One region of the Bacillus nitratireducens genome, then DNA from elsewhere that is predicted to be linked to it. Evidence: predicted binding sites of a transcription regulator. Region 1 holds the regulator's gene; each other region holds the start of a gene.
The links. Region 1 encodes NrdR, which represses ribonucleotide reductase genes. Its sites were predicted from a motif close to AACACNATATATNGTGTT; they were not measured.
Positions count from the first base shown of each region.

Region 2: a site for NrdR is predicted at 2,405-2,422, ahead of nrdI (class Ib ribonucleoside-diphosphate reductase assembly flavoprotein NrdI). Genes of this name have one in related genera too.
Region 3: a site for NrdR is predicted at 3,155-3,172, ahead of nrdI (class Ib ribonucleoside-diphosphate reductase assembly flavoprotein NrdI). Genes of this name have one in related genera too.
Region 4: a site for NrdR is predicted at 2,095-2,112, ahead of Q3V31_RS09385 (anaerobic ribonucleoside triphosphate reductase). Genes of this name have one in related genera too.

Region 1 covers NZ_JAUMJO010000003.1:285,403-289,653, reverse strand. Annotated here, with positions in the region: gene Q3V31_RS13410 (replication initiation and membrane attachment family protein) at 1-890, opposite strand, end outside; gene nrdR (transcriptional regulator NrdR) at 1,044-1,505, opposite strand; gene speD (adenosylmethionine decarboxylase) at 1,702-2,085, opposite strand; gene Q3V31_RS13395 (glyceraldehyde-3-phosphate dehydrogenase) at 2,473-3,501, opposite strand; gene coaE (dephospho-CoA kinase) at 3,611-4,213, opposite strand.
Region 2 covers NZ_JAUMJO010000001.1:858,689-862,939, reverse strand. Annotated here, with positions in the region: gene Q3V31_RS04575 (histidine phosphatase family protein) at 1-414, shown strand, start outside; gene Q3V31_RS04570 (GNAT family N-acetyltransferase) at 474-1,052, opposite strand; gene Q3V31_RS04565 (hypothetical protein) at 1,314-1,508, shown strand; gene Q3V31_RS04560 (hypothetical protein) at 1,677-1,991, shown strand; gene nrdI (class Ib ribonucleoside-diphosphate reductase assembly flavoprotein NrdI) at 2,472-2,831, shown strand; partial or broken gene Q3V31_RS04550 (ribonucleotide reductase N-terminal alpha domain-containing protein) at 2,818-3,945, shown strand.
Region 3 covers NZ_JAUMJO010000009.1:146,878-151,128, forward strand. Annotated here, with positions in the region: gene Q3V31_RS26215 (GNAT family N-acetyltransferase) at 1,392-1,937, shown strand; gene Q3V31_RS26220 (DinB family protein) at 2,039-2,563, shown strand; gene nrdI (class Ib ribonucleoside-diphosphate reductase assembly flavoprotein NrdI) at 3,222-3,581, shown strand; gene Q3V31_RS26230 (SMODS domain-containing nucleotidyltransferase) at 3,785-4,251, shown strand, end outside.
Region 4 covers NZ_JAUMJO010000002.1:587,927-592,177, forward strand. Annotated here, with positions in the region: gene Q3V31_RS09365 (glycoside hydrolase family 18 protein) at 1-378, opposite strand, end outside; gene Q3V31_RS09370 (acyl-CoA thioesterase) at 488-907, shown strand; gene Q3V31_RS09375 (HesB/YadR/YfhF family protein) at 934-1,224, opposite strand; gene plsY (glycerol-3-phosphate 1-O-acyltransferase PlsY) at 1,333-1,929, opposite strand; gene Q3V31_RS09385 (anaerobic ribonucleoside triphosphate reductase) at 2,155-4,011, shown strand; gene nrdG (anaerobic ribonucleoside-triphosphate reductase activating protein) at 4,008-4,251, shown strand, end outside.

The sequences.
Region 1 (4,251 bases):
TCTTTCATCGTACGCGCAGCATGAGGTTGCACTCTTTCACTTAATATAGGTAAAGCTTGCCCATTTTCAAATTGATACCAATCACGAGCTCCTTTTCGAAGTCTTTCGATATCAATTGTTTGCACCTCTGTCACCGTACCAAGAACGATATTTTGCATTGATAACACATCCACACCATACACATAAGCGAGTGTAATGACACATTCTCGTACTTGATCTGTAATTGCCTTTTTAGGAACAAGCGCTGATAATCCCTCCACAAATAAAGAGAAATCAAAGAAATCATTCCAAACTTTCGGAGCATCCCCCTTCTCGTTACTTGGCATAATTGTCGTTTTCGGGATACGAAGTTCTTCTTGCGCATGCTCAAACTGACCCGGGTTAAATGAATCAAATACATCGTTGAAGGAGCGCGTAACATTTTCATAAGAAGCAAAATCGAATTCTTCTTCTAAAAAATATTGCTTTACTTGGTTATATTTTGTCCGACTCAATCGATTGTATAAAAAGATACTTAAAACAATATCATCAAAAAACTGCTTCGGAGATAACGGTGGTTGCAACTCATATATAAACATTCGAATATCTTTTTCTTTTTTAATATATACATTTAAAAGCCCAATCGCCTCTAACTTTACTCGTTCCTCATATATTTCAGGAAGTTGCATTTGCATGGTCACCATAAGGGAGTGATGTGTATTCTCTTTTCCAAATACACGATCTTGCTCTAACTCTCCCCATAGCGTCATGTATAAGCTAAAAGCTCTACTACCTATTAATGGCTGATACAACATTGTTAAAACTTTCCGGTCGTAATTATGTAACAACCCTTTCGCACTTACCTTATAACGATCAATCGGCAATAGCTCCATCCATGACTGTTTTTCCATTCTTGCTTTTCCTTTCTCTCATCCAATCTAACCTATATTTCACTCGTTCTATCTTTATTATATAATTCCTTAGCGAAAAAGAGCTATTAGCTTCCGCTTCTAGCTCTCTTATCTCATTTACTTACAGTATATAAAGAGAATATACTACACCTTCTACTCTCTCTCTTTTTGCAGTATATCTTTTAATTCTTCAATAAATACATTTAAATCTTTAAATTGACGATACACAGAAGCAAAACGTACGTAAGCAACATCATCAATATCACGAAGTTCTTCCATAACAATTTCACCAATCATATCACTTTTCACTTCCGATATACCTAAGTTACGAAGTTCACGCTCCACACTTTGTGTCACTTCCTCTAACTGCCTTAAAGATACAGGTCTTTTTTCACACGCTTTAATTAAACCGCGTAAAATCTTCTCTTTATTAAACTCTTCTCGTGTTCCTTCTTTTTTAACAACGATAAGAGGTGATTCTTCTACTCTTTCAAATGTTGTAAAGCGACTTAAACAACTTTCACACTCTCTTCTTCTTCGAATAGAGCGTCCCTCGTCTACCGGACGCGAATCTAACACTCTTGTGCCATTATGAAAACAGGATGGACAACGCAATTCATTCACTCCTTTACAATATAATCTTTATTTTTTCGCTACTCACCTACATGTGAAAATATATATACAATATTATATAACTCATTCTTATATACTGACCACTCTAAGTTATTACATATCATGATCCTATTTTATATAAACTAAAAAAGAGGTGCATTATACACCTCTTTACATTTTAAATCAATTATGTTCTTTTTTAAAGAGCTTTTGTTTCTCTCTGCTTAATCTCGAAGCTACCAGTGCCTCGAGGAAGCTCGATGCTCTCACGCGTTTTCGCGTTTAAACCTTCTGCAATATATTCTGCAGCAACATTTGGATCAATACGATCCCCACAAGTATAAACATCAATACTTGCGTAACCGTGCTCCGGAAAGCTATGAATTGTTAAATGTGATTCCGAGATAATTACTACTCCACTTACACCTTGTGGTGCAAATTTATGAAAAGCAACCTCACGTACTTCAGCACCAGCTCTTAGTGCTGCATCCACAAATAATTGTTCAATATACGGCATGTCATTAAGCTTGTCGAAATCGCAATCCCAAAGTTCAGCGATCACGTGACGACCCATCGTATCCATAGTATCCATTCTACAGTTCCCCCTTGTAAATTTATTCTAACTGTTCGAATTGAAAACTAATTTGCAATTTGGCTTGCTCCACTACCACGGGGGAAAGTTAGTCCAGAGAGGTCCTAACCCTTTAAGTAGTGACTACGTACCTCAGCTCTTAAGTTTACGAGTGTTAGTATACTTTGTTTATTTTCATTTTGCAACAACAGTTTTTTCGATTTTCTGTCATATTTTCCTCTTTACTTTTCCCTAAAAAAAATTAATGATTCACGAATACAGTAATCCCAACGTTTCGTGGTATGTCCACTTTCCAAAATATACTCATATAATTTTTTTCCTTTTCAGAAAAAATTAAAAAGAGAGGGCAAATTTTCACTTGCCCTCTCCCTCGTTCACTTAAATATGTTGCACATTTTTTTGTTTCGCTAATTCATCAACAACTAACGTTACAAGATCTACAACACGACGAGAGTAGCCCCACTCGTTATCATACCAAGCAAGTACTTTCACTTTACGATCACCCATTACCATTGTAGACAAACCATCAATAATAGCTGAGTGTGTATTTGTATTAAAATCGATAGACACTAAAGGCTCTTCACTAAATTCTACAATTCCTTTTAATGCACCGTTTGCAACAGTTTTGAACGCTTCATTAATATCTTCAACTGTTACATCACGTTTTACGTCTACTACTAGGTCAACAAGAGACACGTTTGGTGTTGGTACACGAAGTGCCATACCATGAAGTTTGCCGTTTAAGTGCGGAAGAACTTTTGCAAGCGCTTTCGCAGCACCTGTCGTTGTCGGAATAATTGATTGTCCGCAAGCACGTGCTCTTCTTAAATCTTTATGTGGGTTATCAATATTTTTTTGGTCATTTGTATAAGCATGAACAGTCGTCATTAAACCGTTTTCAATTCCGAACTGCTCATCTAACACCTTTACAACAGGCGCTAAACAGTTTGTTGTACAAGATGCATTTGAAATAACAGTATGTTTTGTAATATCGAATTGGTCTTCGTTCACACCAACTACAATTGTTACATCTTCATTTTTACCAGGCGCTGTTAAAATAACTTTTTTCGCTCCAGCTTCAACGTGAAGAATTGCTTTTTCTTTCGAGTTAAATTTACCAGTTGCTTCAATTACAACTTCAACACCTAAATCCGTCCAAGGCAATTCCTTTGGATCGCGGTTGTTTAAAAGGCGAATCATTTTCCCATCAACTAATAAGTGATCCTCAAATGCTTCTACTGTTCCGTCAAACTTACCATGAACTGTATCATATTTAATTAAATGTGCTAACGTTTCTGATGGATAGCTTGCATTGATTGCTACAATTTCGAATGCGCTTTCTTTTATTGCTTGACGAAATACCATTCTCCCAATACGTCCAAATCCATTAATTGCCACACGAGTCATAATATGTTATCCCCCTTGAATGCGTTATACTATTTATCTCCAATCCCAATAATAGTATAACACAAAAAGGAGATATGTCACTAAGCATTTTCATTAATTTCACAATTTTTTAGTTAATAATGTTCCACTTCTTCAAAATTACCTGTAATTGTGTTTTCGTTCCCATAATTGTGCCATCATTATTTATCACTTCATCTGCACGCTTTACTTTTTCTTCTAATGGCATTTGAGACTGAATACGCGCCGTTGCTTCTTCTTCTGAAAAATTATTCCGTTTCATTAAACGTTCTAATTGCGTACTCGGCATAACTGCTACAACTAAAATACGATCAACGAGATTTGTTAATTTACTTTCAAACAAAAGAGGGATATCTAACACAACCGCTTGCATACCTTCTTTTATGTACATCTCCTTTTGCGCATTCATTTCTTCACGTACCGCAGGATGCACAATTTTGTTTAACTGCAATCGTTTTTCTTCATTATAAAAAACAACACTTCCTAATTTAGGTCGATCAAGCTCCCCATCTTCTTGTAACACTTCCGTTCCAAATACCTCTACAATTTTGTTATATGCTGGCTTTCCTCGTTCTACAACTTCTCGTGCAATAATATCAGCATCAATAACTGGTATATTTAGTTCACGAAACATTTCTGATACCGTACTTTTTCCGCTTGCAATGCCTCCCGTTAATCCAATTACTACTGTCATAATAATCCTCCTCATAATAAAAGGCGCGAAACTAATGT
Region 2 (4,251 bases), on a different contig from region 1:
GTGCAATCAGCAACCGAATTAACGGATTCTTTATCTTTTGTGCAAAATCCTCTTTTTAGGGAAGCTGAAATTCCGACAGGTTTTTATGCTCCAAAATGGTTGAAATGTAAACCTAATGTATGGATGTTTATTGGACGTACACTATGGATAGCTGCTTATAGTAAGGATGTTGAGTCTTATAAGGAAGTACGAGAAAGAGCAAGGAAAGCTGCTAATATGTTACACCGCTATGCGCTCGTACACGGACATATTGCTCTTGTAGGTCATAGTTATTTTAATGTGATGATTGGGACTGAACTGAGGGCAATGGGGTGGTCAGGTTCGCCTATTTTCCATAGGAAGCCATGGGGATGTACAACGTATACATTTCGTGAGGCGATGAATGGAAATGTATTAAATACGAATTTAACATAAAAGAGGCTGTCCCTTGGGCAGCCTCTCTCTTTACATAACAAGCAAAAAGAATTGTCCTTTTAAGATATAGAAACTAATGACCGTAATGGTTTTATTAGATGGGCATACGGTTCACCAACGAGCATAACGATGTTATCTTTTTTGTAACCAAGTTTTTCATATAGTAAAAAAGCGCGTTTGTTTTCTAAATTAACAAGTAAGGCGATTTTTTCATGACCTTTTTCAGTTGCATGAAGTTCAGCTGCATCGATTAATTTAGAGCCAATGCCACGTCCACTGTACATATTTGAAACTGACAACGTGTCAATATAGTACTCATCAAGTTCAGCTTCTTTTTCTAACGTAATGGATTCGTCGTCATGTAGTTCTCTTAAGTGGTGTACGATTGGTGCATCAAGTTGTTCAGCGTCACTACCGTGATAACCGACAATAACCCCAACTACCTTTCCATCTTGTTCAGCCACTAAACAGTTTTCATAGCTCAATCGATTATTTTCTTTTGCGAACCATGTTTCAAGTCCTAGTATCACTTTTGCTTCAACTGTGCTACCTGTGATTTTTTCAGCAATTTCGTGCAGAGCGTTATACAGTAAAGGTGCTACTCCTATCGCATCTGTCTTTTTTGCTTTCCGAATCATAGTATCCCTCCTAGTTCTATGCATATATTGTAGCATAAAATAAAATAACAAACAGTGGATTGGAACTTTGTTATACAGAGCGTCAAAAAGTTTGATATAGAGAAGTAGCTATGTTAGTATATGATATTTAGTACGAATATAATAAAGTGATATAGCTATAAAAATAATGGAAGTGAATTAAATAATAGTAACGGGATAATTTTACCGTTGTCGACCTATAGAAGATGCGATAAAATAAACTATTGCAGAGAGGTGAAATACATGGATAAACAATTAGCAAATGCAATTTTGGATCAGCTGAAAAATGGTGAAATAAAGGAGTATGTTGCGACAAAAGATGTATTTTATACGTTCAGGGAAGTTGTTGTAAGTCGAGAAGATTTTAAACATATTATCGGGAACGCACAGCGCGGTGGACAGGTAATTTATACATATTCAGAAACACCACGTTCATAAAGTGAAACTTTAACAGTGGGGGCATCCCCACTGATTATTAGTTGAACCAATCGGGCATTTACGGGCAGTTATCTCCCACCTAACTTCTTTGAATTCACTGAATTTTGGGGTGGGGGTCCTACTGCCCGCAAATAGCGGGATAAATAGAAGATAAAGGAGAGGAGAATTATGGGAGATTTTAAACAAGGCATATTACCACATTGGGATTATATGTGGAAAGATAGAGCTGGGAATAGGTTTATGGGAATGGTTATGTATCCAGAGAAACGAAAATGTTCAGCAAAAATGCTTCAGAAAATAAAAAGAGCATATGAAGAAGCTGTAGAAATTAAAGTAACTGTACAAGTCCAACATACATATCAGTACGTAGAAGGAATGATCGTATACTTTGATGAAGAAGCTCCTGTATGTACAATGCTCGATAAAGATGAGAATCCACATCATATATTTATAAAAGATATTTTGCGTATTGAGCACCTGTAATAATTTTTTTCATAAATAAAATTGAAGTTCCATAATAATAATCTTTTTCTATAATAGTTATCTTTTAGTATGTAACGAGGAACGAAAGAGTATGTATAATATTTAATAAAGTAAAATTGATAAATGTAATCGTTTTTTAGAACAGATTATCGTTTAATGTCTGTTCTTTTTTGCGTGATGCTGGAGAAATATAATCCTCCAGCATTTACTGTTTTATGACAAAAAATATTGTTAACTTTTTTAAAATGAGGTTAAATGCGTTGACAACTTTTTTGAAAAGCACTTTATTGACATGAGTTTTAGAATGTTGTTTCATAGTCTTTGTATTGAAAAAAAACGATGATCATGTCGAAAAGTAAAAGTTAAAAAAATAAAGATTTTATACATATATCTTGTGTCTTATTTTGAAACGTAATACAATATATAGAGAAAACAAGAAACGACATACAGAGAATATATATTGGAGAGGGAGGGTCGGAAATGTTAGTTGCATATGATTCTATGACAGGAAACGTGAAGCGTTTCATCCACAAATTAAATATGCCGGCCGTTCAAATTGATGAAGCTCTAGTATTAGATGAAGACTTTATTCTTATTACGTATACAACAGGTTTTGGCAATGTACCGGAACGTGTTTTAGACTTTTTAGAACGCAATAATGAAAAATTAAAAGGCGTATCTGCAAGCGGCAATCGTAATTGGGGAGACATGTTCGGTGCAAGTGCTGACAAAATTTCTACTAAATATGAAGTGCCTATTGTATCAAAATTTGAGTTATCTGGAACAAATAATGATGTAGAATATTTTAAAGAAAGGGTGCGGGAGATTGCGACACATTGAACTGAATAATGAAATCACGCAAATGCAGGACGGTTTTTATCAGCTTCATAAAGATAAAGAGGCGTTAGAAGTCTTTATGGAAGAAGCTAGAGAGAATACCGTTCCTTTTAATAGCGTGGCAGAGCGAATGGAGTATATGAAAGAACACGATTACTATTACAACGTTCTGGACGAGTATAGCTTGGAGGAAGTAGAGGGAGTATATAACATCGCTTATGGTGAAAACTTCGAGTTCCAATCTTATATGGCAGCATCTAAGTTCTATAAAGATTATGCGTTAAAAACGAATGATCAAAAACAATACTTAGAAAGCTATGAAGATCGTGTAGCAATTGTGTCATTATACTTAGGACGCGGTGATGTTGCGAAGGCAAACCACTTCGCAAGCATGATTGTAAAACAAAACTACCAACCAGCGACACCAACCTTTTTAAATGCGGGAAGAAGCAGAAGAGGAGAAATGGTGTCTTGTTTCTTGTTAGAGATGGACGATAGCTTAAATTCAATTGGCTTTAACATTAATACTGCAATGCAATTATCGAAAATCGGTGGTGGAGTAGCTTTAAACTTATCTAAGCTACGCGCACGTGGTGAGCAAATTAAAGGCATTGATAACGCCGCAAGTGGTGTAGTACCTGTTATGAAATTGCTTGAAGATTCGTTTTCATATGCGAATCAACTTGGCCAACGAAAAGGTGCCGGCGCTGTATACTTAAACATTTTCCATTGGGATATTATTGAATTCCTTGATACAAAAAAAATAAATGCCGATGAGAAGAGCCGTATTCAGTCTCTATCAATCGGAATTATCGTTCCAAGTAAGTTCTTTGAACTTGCTGAGAAAAACGAACCTTTCCATGTTTTCGCGCCTTATACAGTATTTAAAGAGTACGGAAAACATTTAGATGATATAGATATTGATGAAATGTACGATGAATTAATGAGTAATCCGAAAGTGAAGAAGAAGCCACTAGATATTAGTGCACGTGATATGCTGATTAAAATCGCTATGATCCAGCTTGAGTCTGGTTACCCATACTTAATGTTTAAATCAAATGCAAATAACCAGCATCCATTGAAGGATATTGGAACTGTGAAGATGTCGAACTTGTGTTAAATATGTAGCACCTTCTAGTAGAAATGCTAGTCGAACACTCCGTTAAACGGGGAAAGCCTCAAGTTTGAGGTAACCTACCGTGCTAAATCTTATCTTAGAATGAAAATATAAAAGTTCAGAATGTATCTTATTATTTTGTATAGCAGAGTTATCGGACAACATAAAGTAATAAGAGACTTTCTGAAAGATTAAGATAAGTAAAAGCCTAACGACTATCCCATTTGGGAGTAGAGCGCAAGCGATTGGCGTTCGAAAAGCGGAGCACCTAACCAGGTAATGCTGTAGGTGATGATATAGTCTGTC
Region 3 (4,251 bases), on a different contig from region 1:
TAGTTGTTACTTGATTCATGAATAGGAGATGATTCTTGAAACGTTTTTATTTTTGGTATTTTGAATGTATACTTTTGTTATATAAATTGAGGATATGAGGGGAATTGGTGAAAAGTCAATGTTTTCGGCAATTTGAATGTAAACTAATATTCAAAAGTTTACATTCATATTTATAATAAATAAAAAGCACTTTTAAATTTTTTTAAAGTGCTTTAATTTGATGTTGATGTGATGGAACCTCAAGTATGTAGAAATTAAAAAAAGTCCCTTCATAATGCTAAAGTGACTTTGCTCACACAAATGATCTGCACATCAATTCATCTTTGATATACAGATCATTTGTATGATAATTTTTATAAATAATTGCTAAATAATGAACTTACATAAATGCTTTTAAAAGTTCTTGAACTAATGGAAGTGCTGCACCTACAAATTTTAAAACTGCCATTGCGATTGTCATATTATTTCCTCCTCTGTTGTTGATGCTAAGATGTGATTTATCTTTATGCTTTTATTATAGTAAGCGCTTACATTTTTATCAATACATTCTTATATGCAATATTACATATTTATATATTTAGACAAGAATTAGACCCCTGATAACGGATTTTATGTAAATAAGCTGTCCATATGGACAGCTTATTGTATTTTTTGCTTAGCGTATATTTTCTTTACAATGTGGGTGGTACGCCTTTACTAAGTTGTTCTTTCCTGTTGCAGAATCCTTGTCTTGTTATAAGGATTCTCTTGTCAGTGGTTTGCGTCTATTTAAGAATTATATGTATCGATAACATGAAATTCATTTTCTTATAGTTAATTAATCCTAAATATAAAAATAGGTCTTTCTATAAGAATGCTATATTCTTCTCTATTTACCTATACTTATAATTTTACTAATTTATTATGATGTAGATATTAATTTAAAGTTATTTATACAAAACAACAAAATGGATTTTTTAGGTAGAGAAAATGATATACCATTCTGCTTTCTTAATTCACATAATTTTCAAAATTAAAATCTATGGATGTTAATTTTTGTTATATAATAAACTTGTCAAAGCATTACCCCTGTAGTTTCTATGATGATAGTTTGTTTGTCCCGTATATTCACCTGAAACTAAAAAGAACTTGTAGGATTCCTACGAGTTCTTTTTGTTCTTCGGATTGACGGATAGTAAATGTTATTAGGGATACCGCTAACATTTCGGAAAAAAACTACGATAAGAGCATGCAAGATTATATACAGTTTTTCGGCTAATCCAGTAACAAACGAGAACCTTAAAACTCACGCCAGGATAGGAATGTATAAAATGATGTATAGAATAATACAAAAGGAATTTATAAGATTTGACGAGAATAAAGTTGTATTAAAAGGATATCGGAGGTTTTTTATGAAACTAGTAGGACAGCAAATATATCTTCGACTTTACAAAATTTCTGACGCGAGCGAGTTAGCTAACTTACATACTAGAAATCGCGAATTTTTTCAACGAGTTTGTCCATTACTCCCAAAAGTCTTTTATACAGAAGAACATCAAAAAATAAGAATTGAACGGGCATTAAAAAAGAAAGATAAAGGCCAAGTATACGCTTTTGGAATCTTTTTAAAAGCAACTGATGAACTTATTGGAGACATTTCATTAACTCAAATTGCTAGAGGTCCTGTCCAAAGCTGTTATACGGGATTTACCTTAGATAGGGAGCATAATTCAAGGGGCTATACAACAGAGGCTCTTCAACTTGTTGTAGACTTTGCTTTTAGAGAATTAAAACTACATAGAATTGAAGCAGGAGCTATGCCTGACAATATAGCATCTATTCGTGTATTAGAAAAAGTAGGGTTTAAAAAAGAAGGTATAGCTAAAGAAAATGTAAAGATTAATGGCAAATGGACAGATCATCAAATATTAGCTATCATCAACAGTTTGGATGTATAAGCTCAGTTCACTTCCAATAATGAGACGTTATGTTAACTCTACATGTATAGGATATACAACATAAATTTATGGTAAAATCTTGTTAAAAAGGGGAAATAATCATGTTAATGGATTTAGAAATGGATAAAGAAATGCATCCAACAGTTGCTCTTTTATATGCAACAGTTAAGGATACATACAAAAGATTAAATATATTAGTATCAGATATAACACAAGAAGAACTGGATTATAAAGGACCATCTGAAAATCTAAACAGTATAGGTCAATTATTAAAACACTTATCAGTAGTAGATTTACACTGGGTATATCGATTAAAGAATGAACCTATACCTACAAATATCCAATTAGATTATGGTCCAATGATTAATCCAAATGGAAAACTTCCTTCAGTAAATAATGTATCTATTAATGAATTAATAAAAGCATATGATAGAGTGCAAGAGATGTTTCATTTAGAATGTACAAGGTTATCTGAAGATGATTTAAATCAAGTTGTTTCATACGAAAATGGAAAACAGGCAACAATTAGATGGGGAATATGGCATATAGCTGATCATAATCGTTATCATCAAGCTCACATTAGCTTGCTAAAAAAAATATATAGGGAAAAACAAGAGAATATTTAACTTCCGACAACGAATTTTACGTTAACTAGCCTTTTTTTCAGGGGCTAGTTTTTTTGCTTAGCGTGTTTTTTTCCGAAATGCTGGCGGTACCCCTTGTAGCTCTTGTATACACGATAATTGATAAAGAAGAGAATTTACATTATATATTTGTAAAAGGTATTTTTCGTGTTGAACACCCTGAATAAACTTTTCATACATAAATTGAAACTCCATAATAATAATCTTTTTCTATAATAGTTATCTTTTAGTACGTAACGAGCAACGAAAGTATATGTATAATATTTAATAAGGTTAAATTGATAAATGTAATCGTTTGTTAGAACAGATTATCACTTCATGTCTGTTCTTTTTTGCGTGATGCTGGAGAAATATATCCCTCCAGCATTTACTGTTTTATGACAATAAATATTGTTAATTTTTTTAAAATGAGGTTAAATGCGTTGACCACTTTTTTGAAAAGCACTTTATTGACATGAGTTTTAGAATGTTGTTTCATAGTCTTTGTATTAAAAAAAACGACGATTATGTCGAAAAGTAAAAGTTAAAAAATAAAGATTATATACATATATCTTGTGTCTTATTTTGAAACGTAATACAATATATAGAGAAAACAAGAAACGACATACAGAGAATATAGATTGGAGAGGGAGGGTCGGAAATGTTAGTTGCATATGATTCTATGACAGGAAACGTGAAGCGTTTCATCCACAAATTAAATATGCCGGCCGTTCAAATTGATGAAGCTCTAGTATTAGATGAAGACTTTATTCTTATTACGTATACAACAGGTTTTGGCAATGTACCAGAACGTGTTTTAGACTTTTTAGAGCGCAATTATGAAAAATTAAAAGGCGTATCTGCAAGCGGCAATCGTAACTGGGGAGACATGTTCGGTGCAAGTGCTGACAAAATTTCTGCTAAATATGAAGTGCCTATTGTATCAAAATTTGAGTTATCTGGAACAAATAACGATGTAGAATATTTTAAGGAAAGTGTGCGGGAGATTGCGACACATTGAACTGAATAATGAAATCACGCAAATATTACGTATACAACAGATTTTGGCAATGTACCAGAACGTGTTTTAGACTTTTTAGAGCGCAATTATGAAATTTTATGAATTTGCACACTAAAAAGTCTAAATCCTTATCAAGATGGACTGGTATTACGTAAAGAACAAAATATTGCTGAAATATATTATAAAAAAAGGAGGACTAACATTTGAAATTAACATCATATTTCAAACTATTTATTAGTAATTTAAGTTTAAACAAAGGCCGAAAAGAAAGAATAAATAGCGCTTTAGTAACATGGGAAGAACTTTTAAGTACAGATGAAGAACTTAGTGAAAAATTCAAAGATTTTTATTCACAGGGTTCCTATGCTACCAAGACAGCTATTCGTCCATCTGATGATGGTGAATTTGATGTAGATGTTATTCTTCTATTAGATGTGAAAAAGGATGATTCAAAAGAATTTTTCAACTGGGTTGTTGAACGTGTAAAAACTAAAAAAGCATATGAAGACAAAATCAAAACAAAAGATCGGTGCATTCAAATTAATTATGCTGGAGATTTTCATGTTGATATTGTTCCCGCTCGAACAACTTATGGTGATTCCATTCTAATTCCTTCTAAAAAAGAAGATGACTGGGTAAAAACTAATCCAGCAGGCTTTAAAAAATGGTG
Region 4 (4,251 bases), on a different contig from region 1:
ACGTGTAGCACTTACTAAACTTTCTTTTATAGGTATTGTTGAAGGCTGTAAATAAGCGATGGATTCTACTGCTCTTTTTGTGCCTTTTGGTATATATAATTGTTGTCCGACATGGAGAATAGATTTTAATGAAAGATTATTAACTTTAGCTAAGCTAGCGAGAGGAACGTTATACGTTTGAGAAATTCGATATAAGCTGTCACCAGGCTGTACATAATAATTATTCCCTTTTGTATTAACGATAAGTGCCTGACCAACAACGAGTGTTTCAGCTGGATTTAGTCCATTGTCTTTTACAATTTCTTCAGGTGTAGATCCATACTTTGATGCTAAACCATAAACACTATCACCGCTACGAACAGTTACAATTTGGATCATGTGCTTGCCCCTTTCGGTAAAAGATTCACTGTTTTTATTTTATTTTTGATTCCACTGTATTATGATTAAATGTATGCAAGGTAGCAGAAGTGAAAGAAGGCGAATAGAAATGTTTGTAGCAGAACATGAAGTTGAAATCCGCTATGCGGAAACAGACCAGATGGGTGTTGTTTACCATTCAAACTATTTAGTGTGGCTGGAACTTGGGCGCACTAAACTTATACAAGAATTAGGATTTTCATATGTTGAAATGGAGAAAGAGGGAATTATTTCTCCTGTATTAGACTTGCAAATTTCATATCGTAAAGCAATGCGTTACGGAGAAAAAGCAATTGTGAAAACATGGATTGATACTGTGAGTCCACTTCGTGTTGTATATGGTTATGAAATATATAACGGTGATGGTGAGCTTTGCATTACTGCAAGTACAACGAATATTTGTGCGAAAAAAGAAGGGTTCCGCCCTGTATCATTTAAAAAATTATATCCTGAGTGGTATGCGAAATATGAGGAAATTAAAAAGAAATAAAAAAGCGTGGCAGAAGCCACGCTTTTTTATTTTTCATAATTAAATTGAGGGAAATCATCACCGTCGTTAAATGTAACAGATAAATTATGTCCATCGAAGAACCACTCATCATCGCCTTCAATAAAGAAGTTAATACCTTCTTCTTGAGTTTGAACAGCAGGGTGCGCAGGGTCATCTTTACGAATACCTAAAGAAAGTCCTTTTTGCACAGTACTGCAACCGCCGTATTGTACGAAAAGGCGTAGTGTTTCACCCGATTGTAAGTTTAATTCGTTTTTATACCATTGTGCTGCTTCTTTTGTTACGGAAAGATTCATGTACAGTTCCTCCAAATTATGTTGCTTTTTCTTTAGTATAAAAAATAACGCAAAAAGACGCTATTAATATGCTTCACGTTTTCTTTTTGCGTTATGTGGGTTACGATCTTATTTTTGCTTTTTTGAAAAGTTTGCTTTCGGTTCAGTTTTATTTATAATTCGTCCGATATTTGCACGGTGTTTATAAATAACCATACCTGCTAATAAACACATCGCAATAATGAAGATTTTATCCCCGCTAACAATGGATGCGATAACAGCAACGACAGCTGTTACCATAGAAGAAAGTGATACGTATCTTGTTGTAAATAAAAGGCTGAAAAAGACAACAGCTAATATTGCAAAAACAACTGGTGAATAGCATAATAGCACCCCAGCAGAAGTTGCAACTGCTTTCCCCCCGCGGAATTTCGCAAAGATTGGATATACATGTCCAAGAACAGCTGCTAATCCAAACCATAGTGGGTGAACATCTAATCCGAAAATAATCGGTAGACTTGTTGCTAATGTACCTTTTAAAATGTCAGCAATTGTAACGATGAAACCTGCTTTTTTCCCTAGTGTACGGAATGTATTTGTTCCGCCTAAATTACCGCTTCCATGCTCACGAATGTCAATTCCATAGCCGATTTTTCCAACGACTAATGCAAACGGAATCGAGCCAAGTAAGTAGGCAACGATAAATAAAAGATATGTAATAACCATGAGTTCAGTCTCCTTTATACAAATGTGTTGATAAAGGGTAAAAAGAGTTTTTCCCGTATATTGTACCATACATTTGTAAAGAGCACATTTCTTTTTTACAAATGAAAAAGTCATTAATTTTTTAAAAAAATTTCACAGGAATGTTACATTTTTCACAAATACACTAGAACTATATGTTGTATGATTTTAATCAAAAGACAACAACATGTTGGTGGGGGGTTATGAATGTTGAAACAAAATGTACGTGGAGAAGAATTAATGAAAGTATTTGAGACAATTATACACGGTAATGAACAAGATTTAATGCAGGAAAATGCAAATGTAGATGGCCGATCTCCAATGGGAGTGATGGGAACGTTCGCATCTGAAAGCGCAAAGTATTATGCTGTAGCAAATTTACTATCAGATCAAGTGAAAAAAGCGATAGATCAAAATATATTATATCCACATGATTTGGATTTTTATGCAACAGGAACGACGACTTGTTCGCAAATTCCTTTAGCACAAATGCTTGCTACCGGTTTTCATACTGGACATGGACATATGAGACAACCGCAAGACATTAAAAGTGCGTTGGCGCTTTCTTCAATTATTTTTCAAGCAAATCAAAACATGCAGCATGGTGGTCAATCGTTTGCACTCTTTGATATTGATTTAGCTCCATATGTGAGAAAAACAGTAGCGAGACATAAGAAACGATTACAGTCATATCCGCTTACGAAAGAACAAATAGAAGAATTTGCATGGAAAGAAACAGAAAATGATACGTATCAGGCGTGTGAAGCTTTCATTCATAATTCAAATAGTATGCACAGTAGGGGCGGGGGACAAGTACCGTTTATTTCTATAAATTATGGAACAGACACATCAAAAGAGGGACGGTTATTAGTTAGACAGCTTTTAAAAGCGACACAGGCTGGTCTTGGTAAAGGGGAAACACCGATTTTTCCTATTCAAATTTTCAAAATGAAAAAAGGTGTGAACTTTGAAGAGTGTGATCCGAACTATGATTTATTTGAATTAGCGTTAGAGACAACGGCTGAACGATTATTCCCTAACTTTTCATTTTTAGATGCGCCATTTAATGCAGTGCATTATGATGGAAGACCGGAAAGTGAAGTATGTTACATGGGATGCCGTACCCGTGTTATGTCTAACATACATGGAGAAGAAACAGCGATTGGAAGAGGGAATTTATCATTTACGTCTATAAACTTAGTAAAATTAGCGTTAATTAGTGGTTCAAAAGAAGCGTTCTTTGAAGCGTTAAATTATTATTTAGATTTAGGAATTACGCAATTATTAGAGAGATTTGAGTATCAATGTACGAAGCGAGCGAGAGATTTTCGATTTTTATATTCACAAGGTGTATGGCGCGGTGGAGAAAAGTTACAGCCTGAAGATTCTGTAGCATCCATTTTAAAACAAGGGACGTTAAGTCTTGGTTTTATCGGTCTTGCGGAATGTTTAGTAGCTTTAACAGGAAAGCATCATGGAGAAGATGCAGAATCATGGAAACTCGGGTATGAAATCATTTCCTTTATGAGAGATAGAATGGATAAAGCGACAGAAGAACATGAACTGAATTTCTCAGTAATTGCAACTCCTGCCGAAGGCTTATCAGGGAAGTTTGTGAAAAAAGATAGGGAGAAATTTGGTGTGATTAGCGGTATAACGAACCATAATTATTATACGAATTCATTCCATATCCCAGTTTACTATAACATTCAAGCGATAAATAAAATTCGTTTAGAAGGACCTTTCCATGCCCTATGTAACGGGGGACATATTACGTATATTGAACTAGACGGAGCAGCTATGCATAACAAAAAGGCATTAAAGCAAATTGTGCAAGCGATGGCAGAGAATGGCGTTGGATACGGTTCAATTAATCATCCAGTTGATCGTTGTAAGTGCTGTAGTTATCACGGAGTTATTGAGAATGAATGTCCAAGCTGTGGAAATGAAGATGAGGCTAATATAGAAAGAATTCGCCGTATAACGGGCTATCTTGTAGGAGATATGTCGAAATGGAATAGTGCGAAACGTAGTGAAGAGATGGATCGGGTGAAGCATAAATGAAAGTTATGAACATCATTCATGATAGTGTAGTAGATGGAGAAGGATTGCGGACAGTCGTGTTTTTTGCGGGCTGTCCGCATCGTTGTTTTGGGTGTCATAATCCGGCATCTTGGAATGTTTGCAACGGAACTGAAATGACAGTAGAAGAAATTGTGAAAGAGATTGCAAGTAATCCATTAACTGATGTAACATTTTCAGGTGGAGATCCATTCTTCCAAGCTGCTGAAGTGAAAAAAGTAG